Regions from separate parts of the Streptomyces sp. NPDC050546 genome, predicted to be linked through region 1. Evidence: riboswitches for the same ligand, from Rfam matches in the RefSeq annotation. Region 1 holds a riboswitch; each other region holds the start of a gene.
What was found. Region 1 has a riboswitch for cobalamin ahead of ACIBK5_RS35170 (ABC transporter substrate-binding protein). Riboswitches for the same ligand answer to the same signal wherever they lie in the genome.
Positions count from the first base shown of each region.

Region 2: linked by a shared signal. The riboswitch ahead of ACIBK5_RS16350 (cobalamin biosynthesis protein) and the one ahead of ACIBK5_RS35170 (ABC transporter substrate-binding protein) in region 1 are both predicted to bind cobalamin.
Region 3: linked by a shared signal. The riboswitch ahead of ACIBK5_RS38350 (ABC transporter substrate-binding protein) and the one ahead of ACIBK5_RS35170 (ABC transporter substrate-binding protein) in region 1 are both predicted to bind cobalamin.

Region 1 is NZ_JBITGX010000018.1:92,729-100,601, reverse strand. It holds gene ACIBK5_RS35190 (cysteine synthase family protein) at 1-957, shown strand, start outside; gene ACIBK5_RS35185 (ATP-grasp domain-containing protein) at 954-2,180, shown strand; gene ACIBK5_RS35180 (MFS transporter) at 2,203-3,423, shown strand; gene ACIBK5_RS35175 (class I SAM-dependent methyltransferase) at 3,392-4,141, shown strand; cobalamin riboswitch at 4,234-4,357, shown strand; gene ACIBK5_RS35170 (ABC transporter substrate-binding protein) at 4,417-5,418, shown strand; gene ACIBK5_RS35165 (FecCD family ABC transporter permease) at 5,415-6,521, shown strand; gene ACIBK5_RS35160 (ABC transporter ATP-binding protein) at 6,518-7,309, shown strand; gene ACIBK5_RS35155 (IucA/IucC family protein) at 7,293-7,873, opposite strand, start outside.
Region 2 is NZ_JBITGX010000006.1:57,732-65,604, reverse strand. It holds gene ACIBK5_RS16355 (cobyric acid synthase) at 1-1,169, opposite strand, end outside; gene ACIBK5_RS16350 (cobalamin biosynthesis protein) at 1,166-2,107, opposite strand; cobalamin riboswitch at 2,208-2,348, opposite strand; gene ACIBK5_RS16345 (hypothetical protein) at 2,495-2,716, opposite strand; gene ACIBK5_RS16340 (anion permease) at 2,752-3,999, opposite strand; gene ACIBK5_RS16335 (lysozyme) at 4,144-4,896, opposite strand; gene ACIBK5_RS16330 (class II aldolase/adducin family protein) at 5,095-5,826, shown strand; gene ACIBK5_RS16325 (alpha/beta hydrolase) at 6,269-7,396, shown strand; gene ACIBK5_RS16320 (hypothetical protein) at 7,599-7,873, shown strand, end outside.
Region 3 is NZ_JBITGX010000022.1:94,067-101,939, reverse strand. It holds gene ACIBK5_RS38380 (helix-turn-helix domain-containing protein) at 1-160, shown strand, start outside; gene ACIBK5_RS38375 (YbaK/EbsC family protein) at 203-760, shown strand; gene ACIBK5_RS38370 (cation diffusion facilitator family transporter) at 762-1,796, opposite strand; gene ACIBK5_RS38365 (ArsR/SmtB family transcription factor) at 1,859-2,218, shown strand; gene ACIBK5_RS38360 (4-hydroxybenzoate 3-monooxygenase) at 2,220-3,443, opposite strand; gene ACIBK5_RS38355 (CoA-binding protein) at 3,480-3,887, opposite strand; cobalamin riboswitch at 3,969-4,158, shown strand; gene ACIBK5_RS38350 (ABC transporter substrate-binding protein) at 4,285-5,244, shown strand; gene ACIBK5_RS38345 (FecCD family ABC transporter permease) at 5,289-6,254, shown strand; gene ACIBK5_RS38340 (ABC transporter ATP-binding protein) at 6,251-7,066, shown strand; gene ACIBK5_RS38335 (hypothetical protein) at 7,140-7,873, shown strand, end outside.

The DNA of each region.
Region 1 (7,873 bases):
GTGCTGCTCCGGTTCGAGTCGATGAAGATCTACTCGGCGCTCGCCGCCGTGCGCCGATTACTCGACCGGGGTACGGTCCGGCCGGGCCAGACCCTGATCGACAGCTCCAGCGGCATCTACGCCTACGCCCTCGCGCTGGCCTGTCACCGCCACGGCATGCGGTGCCACATCGTGGCGTCCACCACCGTCGACGCCACCACCCGCGCCCAGCTGGAGATCCTCGGCGCGAGTGTCGAGCAGGTCGAACCGTCCCGGAACCTCAAGCTCGACCAGGAGTTACGGGTCCGGCGGGTGCGCGAGATCCTCGCCGAGCGCCCCGACTGCCACTGGATGCGCCAGTACCACGACGACATCCACTGCCTCGGCTACCACGAGGTCGCCGACCGGATAGCCGAGGCGTTTCCCGGAACCCCGCTGACCGTCGTCGGCGGGGTGGGCTCCGGCGCCTCGACGGGCGGCCTCGTGGAGCGTCTCAGGGAGACGGAGCCGTCGGTGCGGCTGGTCGGCGTGCAGCCGTTCGGCAGCGTCACCTTCGGCAGCCAGGACCATCACGACCCCGAGGCGATCATCGCGGGCATCGGGTCGTCGATCGTCTTCGACAACGTCCGCCACCACCTCTACGACACCGTGCACTGGATGGACTTCACACACGCCATGTCCGGCGCGGTCAGCCTGCTGCGCGAACACGCCGTCTTCGCCGGGCTGTCCACCGGTGCCGGGTATCTGGCCGCGATGTACGAGGCCCGCCGCCACCCCGACCGGCTGCACCTGGTGATCGGCGCCGACACCGGACACCGCTATGTGGAGCGCGTCTTCGCCCGGTACCCGGAGGCCCTGGACCCCGCCTCGCTGAAGCCCGTCGAGGTCCGCGACCCGGAGGAGATGAGCATGCCCTGGTCGAGAATGACGTGGCGGCGCACGGCCTGCCCCGCCCACTGGAAGGAGCGGGCGGCATGACGGTCGTCTGTCTGGAGTCGCTGACGTTCGGGCTCGGGCACCTGGTACGCGCCGCCGACCGGCTCGGCGAGCGGCTGCTGCTCCTGACCCGCGACCCGGCCTACTACGCCTACGAACTGGACCGGCTGCCCGCCGGCGCCCTGGACGTCGTGGAGATCGACACCTTCGACGTGGAGCGGGTGGCGGAACTGCTGGAGCGTACGCCGGAGTTGCGGGGCCTGATCAGTTCCACCGACACCTGGACCCTGGCCGGAGCGGACCTCGCCGACCGTTTCGCCCTGCCGGGGCTCGATCCCGGGGTCCTGCGGTTCACCCGGGACAAGGCGGCCGTCCGCAACCGGCTGCACGAGGCCGGTCTCACCCGCGGCCGGGCCGCCGAGGCCGCGGGTCCGGACGCGGAAGCCCGGGAACTGCTGCTCAAGGAGGTGGGCCTGCCGGCGGTCCTCAAGGACACGGCGGGCACCGGAAGCCAGAACGTCTGGCTGGTGCGCGACGAGAGGGAGCTGGATAGGTCCCTGCGGGATGCGGCGGAACAGCCCTTGAAGGGGCGGCTGTTCGCGGAGCCGTACTTCGGCGGGCCGGTGTACAGCGCCGAGACCCTCACCTGGGCGGGGCGTACGCGGCTCCTCGGTGTGTCCAGCAGGCTCATGTCGGCGGAGCCCCGCTTCCGCGAGGAGATCACGGCCTTCCCCGTCGCCTTCCCGGAGGCACACGAGGCGTCGCTGGAACGGTGGCTCGACGAGGTGCTCGCCGCCATCGGCTACACCGACCGTTTCGCGCATGTGGAGTTCGTGCTGACCCGCGACGGTCCCGAGGTGGTGGAGGTCAACCCCCGGATCGGGGGCGCGCTGGTCGGTGAGGGCCTGTGCCGGGCGCTCGGCGTCAATGTGTACGAGGCGATGATCGAGGCCGCGCTCGGCCGCCGGCCCCGGCTGATGGACACGGCGCTGCCCGGCGGTCCGGCCGTGGCCTTCGTCCTGGGATATCCGGCCGAGCCCGGAGTGTTCACGGGAGTCGCCGGACTCGACCGGCTGGCGGACCTGCCCGGGTCACCGGCCTGGTATCCCGTCCGCCAAGTCGGCGACACCATCGAGCACTTGGCCGACAGCCGTGGCTACGCCGGCATCGTCTACGCCGAGGCGGAGACGGCGGAACTGGCCACGCACCGGGCGGTCGCGGCCGCCAACGCCCTGCGCGTGCTCACCGAGCCCTCCGGTGGGTGAACGGCCCGGGCGGAGCGCCGGGTTGTTCCCGCTCAGCGGCCCGCTGCGCTTCCTGCTGCTCAGCTCGTTCCTGATCCCGCTCGGCAGCTTCATGGTGCTGCCGTTCATGTCGGTGTTCCTGCACGAGCGGCTCGGGATGGGGCTCGGCACGGTCGGTGTGGTGCTGGCCGTGGCCTCGCTGGTGCAGTTCTCCGGCGGAGTCGTCGGCGGGGCGCTCGCGGACCGGATCGGGCTGCGCCGCACGATGCTGTGGGCCCTCGCCATACGGACGGCCGGATTCGTCGGCCTCCTGCTGGCCCTGCGCCGGCCGCCCCTGGCGGTCGCCGCGCTGGTGCTGACGTGCTGCGGCGCCGCCCTGTACCTGCCCGCCAACAAGGCGTACCTGGTGCACGGGGTGGACGAGGAGCGCCGGCCGGCGTTCCTGTCGGCGGGCAACGCGGCGCTCAACGCGGGCATGGCGGTGGGACCGTTGATCGCCGGGCCGTTCGTGCTGTCCTCGCCCGGCTGGCTGTTCGCGGCCGTCACGGCGCTGTTCCTCGCGGTCACGGCGGGCCACGCCGGGCTGCCCGCCGCCGGGGAGCGACCCCCCGGCACGGAGGCCACCCGGCAGGGGCTGCTGGCCGGGGTGGCCGTCCTGCCGTTCGCCGCCAACGCGCTGGCGTTCTATCTGTACTTCCACTTCCAGCACTTTCTGGCGATCTACGCGGTCGAGCGTGCCTCCAGCGAGTTCTACAGCCTGGTCCTGCTGCTCTGCTTCACGCTGGTCATCGTCGTCCAGCCGCTCGCCTCCGGGCTGATCCGGCGGATGCCTTACGCGCTCGCGCTGACCGTCGGGTTCGCGGGGCTGGCGGCCGGACTGGCCGTGCTGGCGATCGGCAGCCGGGCCGCTCTGCTGGCGGGCGGTGCGCTGATCACCCTGGGCGACATCGTGCTGTTCCTGAAGAACGACCTGGAGGCGCTGCGCCGCAGCCCGCGCTCCGACGCCGTGGTCTTCGGTCAGCAGCGGCTGGCCGCCGGTCTCGGCGCCTGCGCGAGCGGCGTGCTGGGCGGGCAGCTCTACGGCCTCGGCGAACGCGCCGGGCACACCGGCTGGTTCTGGCTGCTGGCCGCCGCGCAATGTCTGCTAATTCCCCCTCTCCTGCTCTTGCTGCGCAGGCACGGCGAGCGGCTGAAGCAGGTCCCATTCGACGAAGAAGGAGCACTGAAGCCGCATGACACGGACGGGCGGGTTCCAGGACGATGACTTCTGGACGGAGTTCCACGACTTCCTCTTCTCCGAGCAGCGCCACACCCAGGCCGAGGAGCTTCTCGACACCTCTCCCCTGCTGTCCTTCACGCCCGGGGCGCGGGTGCTCGACCTGTGCTGCGGCCCTGGCGTGTTCACCGTGCCGCTCGCCCGGCGCGGCTACGAGGTGACGGGCGTGGACCTCAGCCCGGCCATGCTGGACCGGGCGCGCAAACGGTCGGCGGACACCGGCACCGACGTCACCTACGTCCAGGCCGACGCGCGTGAGTTCGAGGCGCCGGGCGGCTTCGACGTCGTACTCAACATGTTCACGTCGTTCGGCTACTTCGAGGACCCGGCCGACAACGCGCGCGTGCTGCGCACCATGTACGACTGCCTGGCCCCGGGCGGCACCCTCGTCCTGGACCTGGCCGGCAAGGAGCTGCTGGCCCGCAAGGTCACCCCGCCGAAGGTGGTGACGCACGGTGAGGACCTGATGGTGCAGACCGACACGGTGCTGGACGACTGGGCGCGGCTGCGCAGCGACTGGGTCCTGGTGCGCGGCGAGCGGGTGACCCGGGCCACCCTGGTGTGGTTCGTGTACAGCGCCGTGGAGCTGCGGCGGATGGCCGAGGAGGCCGGGTTCGGGGGCGTGGAGGTCTTCGGTGGCTTCGACGGCCGGCCCTACGACGAGAACGCCGAGCGGCTGGTGCTGCGGGCGGTCCGCGAGGGGTGACGTGGGCATGGGGCGTGCGGGGCGGGCACGCACGCCCTGTTGACCGCGACGGCGCGGAACGTACTATCACCAGGTCATCGCCGCGACGGGAGACAGGAAGCCGGTGTGAGTCCGGCACGGTCCCGCCACTGTGACCGGGGAGTGCACCCCTTCGACACGCCACCGCGCGAGCGCGGGAAGGCGAGGGGGAACGTCGATCCGGGAGTCAGGACACTGACCCGTCGCGGGCCCGATCCGAGGAGCGCGGACTCCCCAGGAGGCTCTACGTGTCCCATCTGTTCTCCCCTGCCCGCAGGCAGGTCACAGCGCTGGCCGTCGCCCTGTCGGCGGCGCTGCTCGTCGCCGGCTGCGGCTCGTCCGGCGGCACCGCCCAGGACTCGAAGGCGGCGAAGGCGCCCCCGGGCTTCCCCGTCACCGTCGACAACTGCGGGGTGAAGACGACCTACGACAAGCCGCCGTCGCGGGTCGTCACCATCCACCAGCACCCGGCGGAACTGATGCTCGCCCTCGGTCTGAAGAACCGCATGGTCGGCACCGCCTTCCCCGACTCGGCCGTCCTGCCGGAACTGCGCAAGGACTACGAGGCGATCCCGGAACTGGCGAAGAAGGAGCCGTCGTTCGAGACCGTCCTGGAGGCCGAGCCGGACCTCGTCTACGGCGGCTACGGCAGTGCCTTCGCGGAGAACGACGGTCGCTCCCGCAAGGCGTTCGCCGACGCCGGCATCGACACCCACCTCAACCGCGAGTACTGCGGAAAGAAGCGGGTGACGATGAAGGACACCTACGACGAGATCCGCACCGTCGGTGAGATCTTCGGCGTCCCGGACCGGGCCGACGAACTGGTCTCCGACCTGGAGGGCCGGGTCGGCAAGGCGGCCTCCGCCGTCGAGGGCGAATCCGCTGTGCCGGTGTTCGTGTACGACAGCGGCGACAAGACCGCCTTCACCGCGGGCGGCAAGAGCCTCGGCACGGAGATCATCCGGCTGGCCGGCGGCAAGAACGTCTTCGCCGACCTCGACGATGTCTTCGGGGACGTCTCCTGGGAGCAGGTCGTCGAGCGCAGGCCCGAGGTCATCGCCATCTACGACTACGCCGGAGCCGGGAGCGTCGAGCAGAAGAAGAAGTTCCTGCTCTCCCAGCCGGCCCTCGCCGATGTGCCCGCCGTGAAGAACAAGCGGTTCGTCGTCCTGCCGCTCACCGCCACCCTGGTCGGCATCCGCTCCGCGTACGCGGTCGGGGACCTGGCGCGCGGGCTGCACCCCGAGAGCTCCCGGTGACGCAGCCGGCCACCGAGGCGCCCGCGGTGCGACGCCCTGTGCCGCCCGGGCAGCGGACGGGGCGCACCGGCCTGGCCGTCACGCTGCTCGTCCTGACCGCCCTGCTCGTCGTCTCCGCCACGGCGGGCCTGGCGATCGGCTCCGTACAGGTGCCTCCCGGGCAGGTCTGGGGCATCGTGACGCACACGCTGGGCGCGGGCTGGACGGAGCCTGACTGGTCGCGAGCGCGCGAGACCATCGTGCTGGACGTGCGGGCACCCCGCGTGCTGCTCGGGGTGGTGACCGGGGCCGGCCTCGCGGTCGTCGGCACCGCCCTGCAGGCCCTGGTGCGCAACCCGCTCGCCGAGCCGTATCTGCTGGGCGTCTCCTCGGGGGCGTCCCTGGGCGCGGTCTCGGTGATCGTGTTCGGGGTGAGCGTGTTCGGGCCGGTGTCGCTGTCGGCCGCCGCGTTCGCGGGCGCTCTGGGCGCGCTGCTGCTCGTGTACAGCACCGCCCGGACCGGAGGGCGCATCACCTCCGTACGGCTCGTGCTGTCCGGGGTGGCGATCGCGGCGGTGCTCACCGCGTTGCTGGATCTGCTGCTGCTGACCACCGACCGGGGCAACGAGGCCCGTGCGGTGCTCGCCTGGACCCTCGGCGGCCTCGGCGGCGTCAACTGGGGCACGCTGTGGCTGCCGAGCCTGGCGACCCTGCTGGGCGTCGGTGTCCTCATGGTGCAGTCCCGGAACCTCAACCTGCTGCTGGCGGGCGAGGAGGCCGCGACGACGATGGGCCTCGACGTGGCCCGGTTCCGGGCCCGGATGTTCGTGCTGGTCTCCCTCGTGACGGGCGTGCTGGTCGCGGCGGCCGGGCCGATCGGCTTCGTGGGCCTGATGCTGCCGCACATCGTGCGGCTCTTCGTCGGCGGCGACCATCGCCGGGTCCTGCCGACGGCCGCGCTCGGCGGGGCGGTCTTCCTGGTGTGGGCCGACATCGCCGCGCGCACGATCGCCGCGCCGATGGAGGTGCCGGTCGGCGTGCTGACCGCGCTGTGCGGCGGGCCGTTCTTCCTGTGGCTGATGCGCCGGGACGCCCGGCGGTCCACGGATCGAGGAGTGGGATGAGCGCGATCGGAACAGGGGTGGCCGCGACCGATCTCGATGTCGAGGGCGTCACGCTGACGGCCGGAGCGCGCCATCTCGTGCGGGACGTGTCCCTGACCGCCCGCCCGGGCGAGACCATCGGGCTGGTGGGCCCCAACGGCAGCGGCAAGTCCAGTCTGCTGCGGGCCGTCTACCGGGTGCTGCGCCCCGACAGCGGCTTGGTGCGGGTCGACGGCGCCGACGCCTGGTCGCTGCCCGTGCGGCAGCTGGCCCGTACCGTCGCGGCGGTGGTGCAGGAGTCGGGCGCCGACTTCGATCTGGCCGTACGCGAGGTCGTCGCCATGGGCCGCACCCCGCACAAGCGGCTTCTCGCCGGTGACACCCCCGAGGACGCCGGGCTCATCGACTCCGCGCTCGCGGCGGTCGACGCCGCCCACCTGGCCGAGCGGCCCTTCGACCGGCTGTCCGGCGGCGAGCGTCAGCGGGTGCTGATCGCCCGCGCCCTCACCCAGCAGCCCACGCTGCTCGTACTGGACGAGCCCACCAACCACCTGGACATCCGCCACCAGTTGGAGGTGCTGGGCGCCCTGCGCCGACTGCCCGCGACGGTGCTCCTCGCCCTGCACGACCTCAATCTGGCCGCCTACTACTGCGACCGCCTCTACGTCCTGAACGAGGGCGAGGTCACCGCGTCCGGCCCGCCCGCGGAGGTCCTCACCCCCCGGCTGCTGGCCGAGGTGTACGGGGTGGAGGGAGAGGTCACGGTGCATCCGCGCACGGGCGCTCCCCAGGTCACGTTCCTTCCCTGAGCGGGTTGGGCAGCGGCAGATAGCGGGCGTCGGCGCCGTCCGCGCCCGTCCAGCGCAGCAGGAGGTTCGTCTTGGCGGGCACGGTCGGCGAGGTGAGCAGGGCGGGGATCTCCGGCAGGTCGTGGCGGGCGAACTCCCGGCGGGTGGCGGGCCAGGGGTCGAAACCGGGACGGCGTGCGGCGAGTGCGCCGGCGATCTCGGTGAGGTGGTTGACGACCAGGCAGTACACGAGCCGCTCCCAGCCGGCTTCCCGCTCCACGTCCGGCAGCAGTTTCACGCCCTCGGCGTCCCGGTACAGGGCCTGCACGGGCATGCCGTCGGCGTCCACGGCGATCAGGGTGTTCTGCAGATGAGCCTCGATGACGACGCCGTGCCGGGCGAAGGCCTCCAGGGCCGGGGGCACCACATGTGCCAGATACGCCGCCCACCACGCCCCGGGGTCGGCGGCGCGGTCGAGCGGGCTGCCGTCGAAGCCCTCGACGAGTCCGGCGGCCAGCAGCGGGGTCGCGCCGGGCACCAGATGGCCTGCGAAGCCGTCGCGGACGAGGACGGCCAGGGCCTCGA
Region 2 (7,873 bases), on a different contig from region 1:
CCGAGGGCCTCGCCCGTCGGCCGGGTGAGGGTCTTCTCGCGGGCGAACCGCACCCGCACGGGCAGGACCCCGAGCCCGTCGACCTGGCCCCTGCGGCTCTCGACGTCGTCCTCGATGTGCTCGCCGAGGATCTGGAAGCCGCCGCAGATGCCGAGGACGGGCCGCTGCTCGGCGGCCCTGCGCGCCAGCGCGTCGGCCAGCCCGCGCTCCCTTAGCCACTCCAGGGCACGGACGGTCCCGCGGGTCCCCGGCACGACGACGAGGTCGGCGTCGGCGAGTTCCTCCGGCCGGTCCACGAACCGCACGACGACACCGGGTTCGGCGGCCAGCGCGTCGACATCCGTGAAGTTGGACATGAGCGGGACCGCGCAGACGGCGACGCGCAGCACGTCCTCGCCGACCGGCGGGGCGACGACGGACTCGCGGACCGTCCCCCGCAGGGAGACGCGCAGCCCGTCCTCCTCGTCGATCCCGAGCCCGTGCCGGAAGGGCAGAACGCCGTACGTCTGCCGCCCGGTGAGGCCGTGGAGCATGTCGAGCCCCGGCTCCAGCAGGGAGACGTCCCCGCGGAACTTGTTCACTAGGAACCCGGCGACACAGTCCTGGTCCTCGCGGGACAGCAGGGCTACGGTCCCGAAGAACGAGGCGAAGACCCCGCCCCGGTCGATGTCGCCGACGACGAGCACGGGGAGCCCGGCGCCCCGGGCGATCCCCATGTTGACGATGTCCGTCCGTCGCAGATTGATCTCGGCGGGAGAACCGGCCCCCTCACAGATCACCGCGTCATACGTGCCCCGCAGTTGCTCAAGGCAGTCGAGCACGGTCCCGAGCAGCCGCTGCTGCCGCCCGCCGTGGTACCCGCGCGCACTCATCTCCCCGACCGGCTTGCCCAGCAGCACGACCTGACTGCTCTGCTCGCCGCCGGGCTTGAGCAGCACGGGATTCATCAGCGCGGTCGGCTCCACACGGCACGCCTGCGCCTGCATGGCCTGCGCCCGCCCGATCTCGGCGCCCTCCCGCGTCACGAACGAGTTCAGCGACATGTTCTGCGCCTTGAACGGCGCGACCTTGACGCCCCGCCGCACCAGCCACCGGCAGATCCCGGCGGTCACGACGCTCTTGCCGGCGTCGGAGGTGGTACCGGCGACGAGAAGCCCCCCGCCCGTCATGACGTACGCCCCTTCACGATGTGGCGCGCGGCGGCACAGACGCCGAGCGCGAGCCAGCCGACACGCCTGGACAGCCGTGCGGCCCGTTCGATGTCCCGGGTCGTGACGCCGCGCCCCGCGCCGTTGAGTACGGGCCGGTGCTCGACCCGCCCGCCGTAGGACAGGGTCCCGCCGAGCCGCACCCCGAGCGTCCCCGCGAACGAGGCCTCCACGGGCCCGGCGTTGGGACTCGGATGCTTGGCGGCATCGGCACGCCAGGCCGCCACGGCTCCCCGTGGATCGCCCCCGGCCACGGCCGCGAGCACGGCGGTCAGCCGGGCCCCGGGCCACCCCGCGACATCGTCCAGCCGCGCGGAGGCCCACCCGTAGCGCCGGTACCGGGCCGACTTGTGCCCGACCATGGCGTCGAGGGTGTTGACGGCCCGGAACCCGAGAAGCCCGGGCACGCCGCCCACGGCCCCCCACACGAGCGCCCCCACGACGGCGTCGGAGGTGTTCTCCGCGACGGACTCGACGACGGCCCGGGCGATCCCGTCGGCGTCGAGTGCCTGTGGATCCCGTCCGCACAGATGCGGCAGCCGCGCACGGGCCGCTTCGACGTCCCCGGCCTCCAGGGCGCGTCCGATGACCTGCGCCTCCCGCGCGAGCGAAGTCCCCCCGACGACGGCCCAGGTGGCGACAGCGGTCAGTCCGATCGACGCGGGGGCGGACCTGCGCACCGCACGCGCGGCGACGGCCCCCAGCGCGACGGCCCCGCCCGCGCACACCACGGTGTGCAGCGCGCCCCATCCCCGGTGGTCCCGCCACAACACCCGCTCCACCGCACCCGCGGCCCGCCCGAACGCGGCGACCGGATGCCCCCGGCGAGGATCTCCGAGCAGCAGATCACCGATCAGACCGACGGCGGCACCGTACGCGTGGACGCGACCGGCACCCATGGGCTCAGCCGGCCTTGGCGGCGGACAACGGTGGAGTACTGACCCTCGATCGGCAGCCGAGCATGGCGATATGTCCTCACTCAGGGTGTCCACGCCCTGGTTCGACGAGACCGGCGGTGAGAGTTCCTGGCTCCCGGGGGGTTGTTACCCCGGTGACAGTGGCGGGACCGCGCCGGACTTCCACCGGCTTCCTCTCCTGCCGCCGTATTGGCCCCGGCAGTCCACCACGGCCGCGAACAGCCGTCAACTTGCCGTTGACCTGCGAGAGGAGAGTGTGGACAAGCCCACACCGCCCGCCTCGCAGGGGGTGCCGACGGCTGCCCCGCACACGGCGACCGGGCGGCCCGGGACCGAAGCCCCGTGCCGCCCGGTGACGGACGATCGTGGTCAGGCCACGATCAGATAGATCCCGTACCCCACAGCCGCCGCGCACGCCGCGAAGCACGCGTACGCCCCCGTCACCGCGAGCCCCGCGGACCCGCCCGCCGCCACCGCCCGCTCACGGCGCGACAGGCCCGTGATGCCGAGGGTGAACAGGCCGACGAGGATCACGGTGGCCACGAGGCTGACGCCGAAGACGGAGCCGAGGGTCGCCCAGTCGATCTTCATCTCAGAGATTCTTCCTTGTCACCGGGTGGGCGGGATCAGACCGAGGTGGTCGTGGTGGAGGGCTTCCGGTCGGCAGAGGGCTGGGCCTGGGCCGGGATGGTGGCGGCCAGTTCCTCGGACGGGCCCGCCGGAGGCGGCGTCACCGCGGCGATCGCGGTGGTCACGACACCGGCCGGCTCCTCGTCGACCTCGTTGACGTTGGTGTGGTCGACGACCTCGCGGCGCGACAGCTTCCAGATCACCGCGCTGGAGGCGACCAGGAAGACCGCCACGACCGCCGTGCCCCAGTTCCCGAAGCCGGTCACGTACTCGGCGAGCGCGCCCACCAGGGCCGCCGCCGGCAGCGTCAGACCCCAGGCGACGAACATCCGCGTCGCCGTCGACCAGCGGACCACGCCGCCCTTGCGGCCGAGCCCCGCGCCCATCACCGCGCCGGACACGGAGTGGGTGGTGGAGAGGGAGAAGCCGAGGTGCGAGGAGGCCAGGATGACCGTCGCCGCGCTGGTCTGGGCGGCGAAGCCCTGCTGCGGCTGGAGGTCGGTCAGGCCCTTGCCCATGGTGCGGATGATGCGCCAGCCGCCGAGGTAGGTGCCGAGCGCGATGGCGATACCCGCCGAGAGGATGACCCACATGGGCGGGTCGGAGTCGGGGGCGACGGCGCCGCCGGCGACCAGGGCCAGGGTGATGACACCCATCGTCTTCTGGGCGTCGTTGGTGCCGTGGGCCAGCGAGACCAGGCCCGCGGAGGCGATCTGGCCGGCCCGGTAGCCCTTCTTGGAGGCGTCGCCGTCGGCCTTCTTGCCGAGGGAGTACGTCAACCGCGTGGCGAGCAGTGCGGCGATGCCCGCGACCAGCGGGGCGGCGACCGCCGGGATCAGCACCTTGGTGACCAGGACGTCACCGTGCACCGCGCCGACGCCCGCCGAGGCGATCGTGGCGCCGATCAGGCCGCCCATCAGGGCGTGCGACGAACTGGACGGCAGACCGACGAGCCAGGTCAGCAGGTTCCAGAGGATCGCGCCGACCAGGGCGGCGAAGATGACCTCGGGACGGATGCCGGCCTCGTCGACGAGGCCTTTGGAGATCGTGTTCGCGACTTCGACGGACAGGAAGGCGCCGACCAGGTTGAGCACCGCGGACATGGCCACCGCGATCTTCGGTCTCATGGCGCCCGTGGAAATGGTCGTGGCCATCGCGTTCGCGGTGTCGTGGAAACCGTTCGTGAAATCGAACGCAAGTGCGGTTACCACCACAATCGCGAGGATCAGCGAGAAGCTTTCCATTTACCCAGGCAATCGTTCGGCGTCGTTGGCGGGACGAACGTAGGTAACCCGAGTGAACGGAAGATGAACTGGGAGGGGCGCAGGGGTGTCCGCAACAGGGGTCCGTCATTCCGCCCTGGTGCGACGGCCCTTGCGCCCCAACGATCATGTGCCCCTGGCGAACTGTTTCAGTCGATCGAGTGACCCGCCGAAGAGATTCTGATCACCCGGGAGGGTGCCGTCGCCGTTGTCGTACTGCCAGAAGGTCCAGGAGGACCAGCCGGCCGGCAGGGGTCCCGCGCTCGCCGCGTTGTAGCGGGCGACCCACAGGGGGTGATGCGCGGCGAACGCACGGCTGTTGCCCGTGCACGTGTTCCACCAGTGGGTGGTCGTGTAGATCACCGGGCGGCGGCCGGTGAGCCGCTTGATCTCGTCGCTGAACGACTTGATCCAGTTGACCATCCCGGCCTTGCTCAGGCCGTAGCACTTGTGCTTCTTGTCGTACGGGTTGTACTCGATGTCGAGCGCCGGCGGCAGCGTCCAGCCGTCCGCGCTCCAACTGCCGCCGTTGCGTACGAAGTGGGCCGCCTGCGCCCGGCCCGACGACCTGTTCGGCAGCGCGAAGTGGTAGGCGCCGCGGACGAGGCCCGCCGCGCGTGAGCCGTTGTACTGCCGGCTGAAGTAGGGGTTGCGGTAGGTGGTGGACTCGGTCGCCTTGACGTAGACGAATCTGGCGCCCTTCGCCTTCGCGCTCCGCCAGTCGACGTTCTTCTGGTGGGACGAGACGTCGTGCCCCTTCGGGCGGCTCGCCGCCGTGGCCGGGAACTCCGCGAGCGAGGTCCCTCCCAGCGCGAGTGCCGCGGCGGAGACCGCCAGTAAGCGGCCGCGGCGGCGGGTCGATATGTGGTCACGGGCCATGTGATTCCCCCCGGAATGGCGACGTGCACGGCAAATCCCCCAGAGAGTACTGGAGGGCTGTTGAATGTCCGATGATCTCCGGCCAAGAGAGATCCATGGCGAGTTTGTGCGGGTATGCGCCCTTACGCATGCTCGGTTTCCGGCCTAAAGTGCCCCCGCCCAGCGGCGCGTTGAAGGGCTGCCTGGCAGGATCGCCGCATGGCTGAGGAGCGAGGCGACGAGCGGGGCACGGGGGACGTCCGAGGCGGCGGACAGGATGCGGGGGAGTCGCGGCGGAAGGGTGTGCGCCCCGAGGAGGCGCGCGCCTGGGAGGACCTCGTCGCGACGGCCCGCCGGACGGTCGGCGACGGGCTCGTCGTCGGAACGTCCGGCAACGTCTCGGTGCGCGTCGGGGACACCGTCCTGGTCACGCCGTCGGGCGTGCCCTACGACCGGCTGGCGCCGGACGACGTCACCGGGGTCGACCTCGACGGCCGGCGGGTCCTCGGCACGCTCGTCCCGACCAGCGAGCTGCCCATGCATCTCGCCGTCTACCGCACGACCGGCGCCCGCGCCGTCGTCCACACCCATGCCGTGCACGCGACGGCCGTCTCGACCCTCGTGAGCGAGCTCCCGCTGATCCACTACATGGCCGCCGCGCTCGGCGGACCCGTCCGAGTTGCCCCGTATGCGACGTACGGCAGCGACGAGTTGGCCGAGAACATGCTCCGCGCCCTCGCCGACCGCTCCGGCTGCCTCCTCCAGAACCACGGCACGATCACCTACGGCGCGTCACTGGACCAGGCCTACGACCGGACCGCCCAGCTGGAATGGATGTGCCGGCTGTGGCTGACCGCCACATCGGTCCCGGGCCTGTCCCCGAGCCTGCTGTCCACGGAACAACTGACAGAGGTACAGAACCGGCTGCGCGACTACGGCCAGCGCGGCTGACCCGCCCTCCCGGCCCCACTGCCCCCCGCCCCCCACACCCCCCGACCACCGGCGTCCCGCCACGAGCGTGGCCATCGCTCCGTGGGTTACCGGCATCCCGGCCCAAGGCCGCGGCCACCGCTCCTCCGGCCACCCGGCCCGCACCCGCCGACGTACGCAAGGGGACGTGTCGGGGGGTGTCCGCCCGCAGTGGTTGGCGCGTCAACGGACAGTGAGCCGGTTCGCAAGTCCATCGCGCCAATCCGAGGACGGACACCCCCCGGCGCGGCCCCGACCCCCACCCGGCGTCAGGCGCAACGCGATCACCGATGCCCGTGATGATGCCTCCGCCGCAACACCCCGACAGCCACCACCGCCCCCGCAGCCGCCCCCACCCCGCCGCTCGTCACCCCACCGCCCCCGCCCACTGGTCCCTCGCCCGGTCCGACGGGACACTGGAGCCGTGCGCACTGTCAGAGCGGCGGCCGCTGCCGCCACCGCCGTGATCGGGGCCGGTGCGGCCGCCGTGGCCGCCGGCCGGTTCGCCAGCGACGCCGCGCTCAAGGCGCCTCCCGGCAGGCCACTGCCCACCGAACCCCGGCTCACCGTGCACGGCACCGCCGCCGGGCAGATCACCCTCACCCGGGACCTGGCCGCCCTGCGGCCCGGCCGCTACGGCCTCTCCGGCGACGGCTCCCACGCGGTGGTCGGCCCCGTACTGGACACCGCCCCGCACACCGCCGACACCGTCGTACGCCGCCTGGAGAGCGTCACGCACGGCACCCTGAAGGCCGGCGACAAGGCCTGGCTCACCGCGAACGTGTACGTCGGCAACCCCAGCGCCGCCCTCGGCCTCGAACACGCCGACGTCGACATCCACGGCGAACTCGGCGCCCTGCCCGCCTGGTTCGTGCCCGGCGCACGGGACACCTGGGTGATCGCCGTGCACGGCCTGGGCGCCACACGGGAACTGGCCATGAACGTCATGGAGTTCCTGCACCGCAGCCGCTTCCCGGTGCTCGCCCTCGCCTACCGCGGCGACCTGGGCGCACCCCGCAGGCCCGACGGCCTGAACCACCTCGGCGAGACCGAGTGGCGCGACCTCGACGCGGCGATCCGCTACGCCGTGCGCCACGGCGCCCGGCAGGTCGTCCTGCACGGCTGGTCCACCGGCGCCACCATGGCCCTGCGCGCCGCCGCGCACTCGGGGCTGCGCGACCGCGTCTCGGGGCTGGTCCTGGACTCCCCGGTGCTCAGCTGGCAGACCACCCTGCGCGCCCTCGCCGCGGCCCGCCGCACCCCGGGCGCGCTGCTGCCCCTCGCGGTCCGCGCCGCCCAGGGCCGCACCGGCCTGTACGACGACGGCGTCGCGGGCCCGACCCCGTTCGACGGGCTCCACATCCCGGCGCTCGTCTTCCACGGCCCGGACGACATGGTGGCTCCCTGGCGGTTCTCCCGCCACCTCGCCGACGCGCGCCCCGACATGGTCGCCCTCTACACCGTCGGCAACGCGCCCCACGGAGCGATGTGGAACGCCGACCCGCAGGCCTACGAGGAGGCCCTGCGCCGCTTCCTGACGCCCCTCATGTGACCCCGTCCCTCGCCCCCGCGCCCCGTCGCGACCATGTCCCGCCCCGCTCCGCACCGACCGGTCGCGATGATTCCGTTTAGCGTCGTACGACTGGCTTGTTCCCGCCCTCGACCACTCTCAGGAACCGGTGCGTTGGCCATCCCCGTCGCCCGCCGTGACATTCCGTTTGGGTTTTCGGACCGTCAACCGGAAGACTGCACCCGTGACGTCCCGTATCCCGCGCGACTCCAGGCTTCGACTCGTCCGCCCGCGACCCCTGGCCGCCGCCCCCAGAGCGATGAACCAGCGGCGCTCGCGCCGACCCGCACCGCGCCCCCCGGAGGGCACCCCGGCACCGGCGGAGCTGGCCAGAATGGCGCGCTCAGGTCTGGCCGACGCGGCCCGCGTCGCGCGCTGGGCCGACGCCGCGCTCGGCCCCGGCGGGGACAGCGCCACCGCCGACGGCAAGGCCACCCTCTCCGACGCGACCGCCGAACG
Region 3 (7,873 bases), on a different contig from region 1:
CACGGCCGGGGAGCTGACGCTCACCGCCGACGGTGTCGAGTACCGCGTGCCCGCGGGCTCGAGTGTCCACTTCGAGGCCAACGTCCCGCACGTGTACGGCAACACCGGCGAGGTGCCGATGCAGATGATCATGGCTGTCTCGGTGCCGCCCGTGTCCTGAGACGCCCGGCGGGAGGCGGTCCGCTGTTGTTAGCGTGCGGCCATGCGCGCACCCATCGGACACTTCGACGACGCCCGTCCGGCCCCCGCCTGCCTGGACGAACTCACCCGCCCCGTCGCCGACGCCGTACGTCACTGGCCGGGCAGTGTCCCCGCCGACCAGATCGTCTACGTCGACACCGACCCGGAGTGGGCCGACACCGCCGTCTTCGTGGAGCACTACGGACGGGACCTGCTGGAACGGTCCGCGAACTGCGTGGTGGTGGCGGGCAAGCGCGCCGGCGAGACCACACTCGCCGCGTGCGTCGTACTGTCCACCACCCGGGTCGACGTGAACGGCGTCGTGCGCCGTCAACTGGGCGCCCGCAAGGCCTCGTTCGCCGGTATGGACACGGCGACCGGCGAGTCCGGCATGGAGTACGGCGGCATCACCCCGCTCGGACTGCCGGACGGCTGGCCCGTGCTGGTGGACGCGGCCGTCGTCGACCTGCCGTACGTGCTGGTCGGCAGCGGCCGGCGGCGCGGCAAACTGCTGGTCCCGGGCAAGGCGTTCGCGGAACTGCCGGGGGCCGTGGTGCTGGAGGGGCTCGGGGTCTCCTGAGCTACGCCGGCGTGTGGTGGGCCAGTACGAGATGCGGGTCGGCCTCGCCCGGGACCGGTGCCGGGTCGGCGTGGACCAGGGCGGCGGTGAGGCGGGGCACGGCGTGCAGCAGCGCGTGCTCGGCGTCGACGGCGATGCGGTGGGCCTCGCGGACCGTCACGGTGCCGTCCACCACGACCGCGACCTCGGCGCGCAGCCGGTGCCCGATCCAGCGCAGCCGCAGTTCGCCCACCGCGCGCACCCCGGGGACCTCGGTCAGGGCGGCTTCGGCCCGGTCCACCAGGGCCGAGTCGACCGCGTCCATCACCCGCCGGAACACCTCCCGTGCCGCGTCCCGCAGCACCAGCGCGATCGCCGCCGTGATCGCCAGCCCCACGATCGGGTCCGCCAGTTGCCAGCCCAGGGCCGAGCCGCCGGCGCCCAGCAGCACGGCCAGTGAGGTGAAGCCGTCGGTGCGGGCGTGCAGCCCGTCGGCGACCAGCGCGGCCGAGCCGATCGCGCGGCCGACGCGGATGCGGTAGCGGGCCACCCACTCGTTGCCCGCGAACCCGACGAGGGCCGCCACGGCGACCGCCGGGACGTGCTGGACCGGGCGCGGGTCGAGGAGGCGGTCGATCGCGGTCCATCCCGCGAAGGCGGCGGACGCGGCGATCGTCAGCACGATCACGAGCCCCGCCAGGTCCTCGGCCCGCCCGTAGCCGTAGGTGAACCGGCGGGTGGCCGCGCGGCGGCCCAGCACGAAGGCGATCCCGAGCGGTACCGCGGTCAGGGCGTCCGCGGTGTTGTGCACGGTGTCCCCGAGCAGCGCCACCGAGCCGGAGACGGCCACCACGAGCGCCTGGGCCAGAGCTGTCACGCCCAGCACGGCGAGCGAGACCCACAGCGCCCGCATCCCCCGGGCCGAGGACTCCAGGGCGGAGTCGACCTTGTCGGCCGTCTCGTGGGAATGCGGGGTGAGGAGGTGGGCCAGGCGGTGGCGAATGCCGTGCCTGTGTCCGTGGCCGTGCGGGTGGGTGTGCTGGTGCCGGTCGCTCACGTGCGTCCCCTTCCGGTGCGCGGGAGTGGACGTGCACACGCCCACAGGGTCATTATGTGCGTATGAGCGCACGCATGCACCTGTCACCTGCGCACGGTGCGCACCCGCGCAGCCCCGGCGAGGAACAGTTCGCGCTCGCCGCCGAACTCCTCGCCCTTCTGGGCGACCGCACCAGGCTCGCCCTGCTGCACGCACTGACCAGGGAAGAGGCCGACGTCACGACCCTCACCGAGGCGTGCGGGGCGGCCCGGCCCGCCGTCAGTCAGCACCTGGCGCGGTTGCGTCTCGCGGGCCTGGTGGACACCCGCAAAGAAGGCCGCCGCGTGATCTACTCACTCCGCGACGGCCATCTGCGCCGGCTCGTGGACGAGGCACTGAACGTGGCCGACCACCGCCTCAGCGACCGCCCCCCGCACGACTGAGTCAGTACCGCGCGGCCGTCCCCAGATACTGCTCGGCGAAGGCCGCGGCCGCCACGGGCGAGGTGAACAGGCGGCGCAGCCGGGCGAGCGTGGTGCCCGCGCGGAACGGGTCGCCCGACGCCGTGCCGTGGTACACCTCGGACAGCCACTGCGAGAACTCCTGGTAGTCCCACACGCGCCGCAGGCACGCCTGCGCATAGCCGGCCAGACCGCTGTCGTCACCCGTGGTCAGGCGCGCCACCAGGGCGTCACCGAGCAGGAAGGCGTCGTGCAGGGCGAGGTTCATGCCCTTGGCCGCGATGGGGGCGACCAGATGCGCCGCGTCGCCCGCGAGATGGAGCCGACCGTGCACCATCGGCTCGACCACGTAGTCGTGCATGTCCAGCACGCGCTTCTCGATCAGCCGCCCCTCCGTCAGCGGCGGCACACCGGCGGCCCCGAGCCGCTGCCGCAGCTCCGCCCAGACGCGCTCGTGCGGCCAGTTCTCCGGGTCGTCCCCAGGCGGGCACTGGAGGTAGTAGCGGGTCACCTCCGGGCTGCGGGGCATCTGGCCCGCGAAGCCGTTCTCGTGACAGCCGAACAGCACACAGTCGGCGGACGGCGGGGCCTCGGCGAGCAGCGCCAGCCAGCCGATGCCGTAGTCGTGCCGTGCGACCCGGACCCGCTCCGGGGGCAGCGCGGCCCGCGTCACTCCGCGCGCCCCGTCGCAGCCGGCGACGAAATCGCAGTGCACGACCCGCTGTTCACCCGTCTCCGGGCAGGTGTACGACACGGACGGCCGGTCGGTGTCCAGGTCGCGCAGCTCCACGTCCCGGACTCCGAAGCGGATCTCACCGCCCCGCACATCGGCGTACTCGCGCACCAGGTCCGTCACCAGCAACGGCTGCGGGTAGACGAAGTGATGACTGCCCGTCATCTCGCCGTAGTGGAACCGGTACCGCTCCCCGTCGAAGCGGAACTCGCACGCGGTGTGCAGCTCCGCGCGGTCCAGCAGGTTCCGGGCGAGGCCCCGCTTCTCCAGGCCGCGTACGGCCCACTCCTCGATGACCCCGGCCCGGGGCCGCTGTTCGATGAACTCCCGGGTCTCGGTCTCCAGCACCAGGCAGTCCACATCGGCGGCCCGCAGGATGTTGCCGACGGTCAGCCCGGCGGGACCGGCGCCCACGACGACGACCGGGAAACGTCCGGGGGAGCCTGTGTCCGCGGGCGGGGAGGCGTGGGTCATGCGCTCATTATGGAGGGGGCGCGACGGTCGTGACCCTTACCCGACCCGCGGGATCTCGATCGCCGGGCAGCGGTCCATCACCATCTCCAGACCGGCGGCCCGGGTGCGGTCGTACGCCGCCTCGTCGACGACACCGAGCTGGAACCACACCGCCCCCGCGCCCTTCGCGACCGCCTCGTCCGCGACCGCTCCGGCGAGGTCGCTGTTCACGAACACGTCCACGACGTCCACGTCGAAGGGGATGTCCGCCAGACTCGCGTACCCCTGCTCGCCGTGCACGGTCTCCGCCTTGGGGTGCACGGGCACGACGCGCTTGCCGTACCGCTGGAGCACGGCGGCGACGCCGTACGCCGCGCGCTGCCGGTTCGACGACAGGCCCACCACGGCCCAGGTGTCGCCGAGCTCGGTGAGGATCCTGCGGACCGTTGCGTCGTCGCCGTACACCGGCGGCCTCCTCGTCAGTCGTGGAAAAGCTGCTGTCCGGGCAACGAGGCAGGGTGCGCTGTGATTCCCCCGAACCCTCCGTGATAGCTTGCCGAGGCCAGTCGAACCCATGTACGTGGGTCAGGGAATCCGGTGCGAATCCGGAACTGACGCGCAGCGGTGAGGGGGACGGGCGGGGCCGCGGCCACTGTACGGCTGGACGTCGTACGGGAAGGCGCCCCGCACCGGGTGAACCCGAGTCCGAAGACCTGCTGGCGGCCCCCGCGGCCGGCCGGCGGTGGGGGAGCACCGTACGACCGGGCTCCGCGATCGGGCCCTCGACGTCTGAGGACTGGTTTCCTTGCCCCTCGCCCGACCCGCCCGTGCCGCCGTCCTGCTCGCGGCCTGCTCCCTGCTCATGACCGGCTGCGGGGACTCGAAGCCCACCGCCACGAAGGCCGCCGTCACGCTCGACAACTGCGGCCGGAAGGTCCGGGTCGACAAGGCGCCCAAGCACGCCGTCTCCCTCAACCAGGGCACCACCGAGATCCTGCTCTCCCTCGGCCTCGCCGACCGGATAGCCGGCACGGCCACCTGGACCGACCCCGTGATGAAGGGGCTGGAGAAGGCCAACGCCAAGGTGCCGCGCATCGCCGAGAACAACCCCTCCTTCGAACGGGTCCTGGACTCCGAGCCCGATTTCGTCGCCGCGTCCTTCGTCTCCACCCTCGGCAAGGGCGGCGTCGCCACCCGCGACCAGTTCGAGAAGCTCGGCGTGCCCACCTACGTCTCCCCGTCCGACTGCGCCGGCAAGGACAACTCGGGCGGCGGCGACGGCAAGCGCGACAAGCCGCTGGACATCGACGCCGTCTACGGCGAGGTGCGGGACCTCGCCACCGTGTTCGGAGTCAAGGACCGCGGTGACAAGCTCGTGGCCTCCCTCCAGCAGCGGATGAAGAAGGCCACGCGGGGCGTCGACGCCTCCGACGTCTCCCTGATGTACTGGTTCGCCAACTCCGAGTCGCCCTACCTGGCGGGCTGCTGCGGAGCGCCCGGCATCATGACCCGCGCCCTCGGCGCCAAGAACGTCTTCGACGACACGCACGAGGAATGGCCGCAGGTCAACTGGGAGACGGTCGCCGACCGCAACCCCGACGTCCTGGTCATCGGCGATCTGACCCGCGACTCGGAGACCGCCGAGTCGGCGAAGCGCAAGATCGCCTTCCTGGAGTCCAACCCGGCCACCAAGAACATGGACGCCGTCAAGAACAAGCGGTACGTGCTGCTCAGCGGGCAGGCCATGAACCCGACCATCCGCACGGTCGAGGGCGTGGAGAAGGTCGCGGCCGGACTGCGTGAGTTCGGGCTCGTGAAGTGACCCTCCGCGGACCGGCGCTCGGTGTCGCGGGCGCCCTGCTGCTGATGGTCTCCGTGGCCCTGGCGATCACCATCGGACCGGCCGACATCCGGGTCGGGGACGTCTGGTCCGTCGTCGCCTCCCACCTCGGGATCGGCAGCTCCGACCTGACGCCGATCCGGGACGGCATCGTCTGGCAGCTGCGGCTGCCGCGCACCCTGCTCGCGGCCGTCTGCGGGGCCGGCCTCGCCGTGTGCGGAGCGGTGATGCAGTCGCTGCTGCGCAACCCGCTGGCCGACCCGTTCGTGCTCGGGGTGTCCTCGGGCGCCTCCACCGGCGCGGTCGTCATCGTCGTGCTGGGCGTGGGTGGCGGTGTCGTCTCGGTGTCCGCGGGCGCGTTCCTCGGAGCCCTGGTTTCCTTCGCGCTGGTCCTGCTGCTCAGCCACACCCTCGGCGACACCACCGACCGGGTCGTCCTCGCGGGCGTCGCCGCCATGCAGCTCTTCTCCGCGCTGACCTCGTTCGTCGTACTGACCGCCGCCGACGCCGAGACGACCCGGGGCGTGCTGTTCTGGCTCCTGGGCTCGCTCGGCGGCGCCGGCTGGACCGATGTGTGGCTGTGCTTCGCCGTCCTGGCCGTGGCGCTGGTGGTGTGCCTGTCGTACGCCCGTACCCTCGACGCCTTCGCCTTCGGGCAGGACGCGGCGGCCGCGCTCGGGGTGTCCGTGGCCCGCACCCGCCTGGTGCTGCTGTGTGTCACGGCCCTGCTCACGGCCGCGCTGGTCAGCTCGGCCGGGGCGATCGGCTTCGTCGGGCTGGTCCTGCCGCACGCCGCCCGGGCCCTGGCCGGACCCGGGCACGCCCGGCTGCTGCCGGTCACCGCCCTCGCCGGCGCGGTGTTCCTGGTCTGGGTCGACACCCTGGCCCGTACGGTCCTGGATCCGCAGGAGGTGCCGGTGGGGGTCGTGACCTCGCTGATCGGGGTGCCGGCGTTCGTGGCGGTGCTCTACCGGACGCGGAGGGTGCGATGACCGGGACACACGTCAGTGAGACGGAAAAGCCGGTGCGGGCTGCCGGGCTCCGGGCGGACCGGGTCAGCCGCCGTACCGACGGGCGCCTCATCCTCGACGGCGTCGTCCTCGCGCCCGAACCCGGCACCACCGTCGGCGTCCTCGGCCCCAACGGCTCCGGCAAGTCCACGCTGCTGCGGCTGCTGGCCGGGCTGCTCACACCGACCGCCGGAGTCGTCACCCTCGACGGCACCCCGCTGGGCGACCTGCCCCGCCGTACCGTCGCCCGCCGCCTCGCCACGGTCGAGCAACAGGCCGACACCCAGGTCGAGCTGACGGTGCTGGACGTCGTACGGCTGGGCCGGATCCCGCACCGCCGGGCCTGGACACCCGCCTCGGCGGACGACGAGCGGGCGATCCACGCCGCCCTGGAGCGCACCGGCCTCGCCGCCCGGGCCGGCCAGCCCTGGCACACCCTCTCGGGCGGCGAACGCCAGCGGGTGCAGATCGCCCGCGCGCTCGCGCAGGAACCCCGGGAACTCCTCCTGGACGAACCCACCAACCACCTCGACATCCACCATCAGCTGGACCTGCTCGCCCTGGTCACGGGTCTGCCGGTCACCACCGTCGTCGCGCTGCACGACCTCAACCTCGCGGCGATGTACTGCGACCGGGTCGTCGTCCTGCGCGGGGGGACGGTCGTGGCGGGCGGTGCTCCGGGGGACGTCCTCACGGAGGAGCTCATCGCGGAGGTGTACGGGGTGCGGGCCGCCGTCAGCCGTGAGGGGCCCGAACAGCGGCCTCATGTGCGCTTCCTGGGCACGCTGGCCTGAGGCCCGCCGGCCCGCGTGGCGGGCACGCCATTGGTGGGGCGATTCCCGCCACGGTGGCCGGAAATCGCCAAACATGCCTGCGTGTGCCCGCCCGCACGCCTACGCTCGCCTCGTGCTGCGCATCATCGACGCCCGTACCGGCGAGCCGGTCGACGCCGCCCCGGCCCGCCGGGGCCTGACCCGTGTCGAGGTGCACGCGCCCGGCTTCGACACGACGAACCTCCGGGTGCTGCTCGTCGCGGACCTGCTCGTCCGGGCCCTGGAACTCGGCGGCACCCCGGTGTGGGCGCTGCTGACCGGAGGACGACGACAGGCCGAGCTGCGGTCGCAGGCCACCGCCCTCGGCATCCGGCCGTTCGAGGACAGCCCCGACGTGAGTGCCGGGCTGGGCGAGGCCCAGGTCATCCATGTGGCCGTCGAGGGCGGGGCGGCGACCGGCGGTGTACGGATCGAGGTCGCCCCCGCGCACATAGACGGTGCCCCCGCGCACCCCGGGAACCCGGGCACACCGGACGGCACCGGCATCGACCCCGGTGTCCTGCGCCTCGCCCTCCTCGCCCGGCACCACAGCGCCCCGGCCCTGCTGGAGGCGGCGGCGTTCGACGAGGCCCGGGGCACCCTCGCCCGGTGGCGCGGTGCGGTCGCGCGCTGGGCCCGGCGGCCCTCGCGGCCCGTCCCCGACGAGGTGCGCGGGCGGCTGCGTGACGCCTGGGAGGACGACCTGGACGTGCCCCGGGTCCTGGACGTCCTGCGCCATGTCGAGAACGAGCCGGAGCTGCCCGACGGCGCGCGCTTCGAGACGTACGC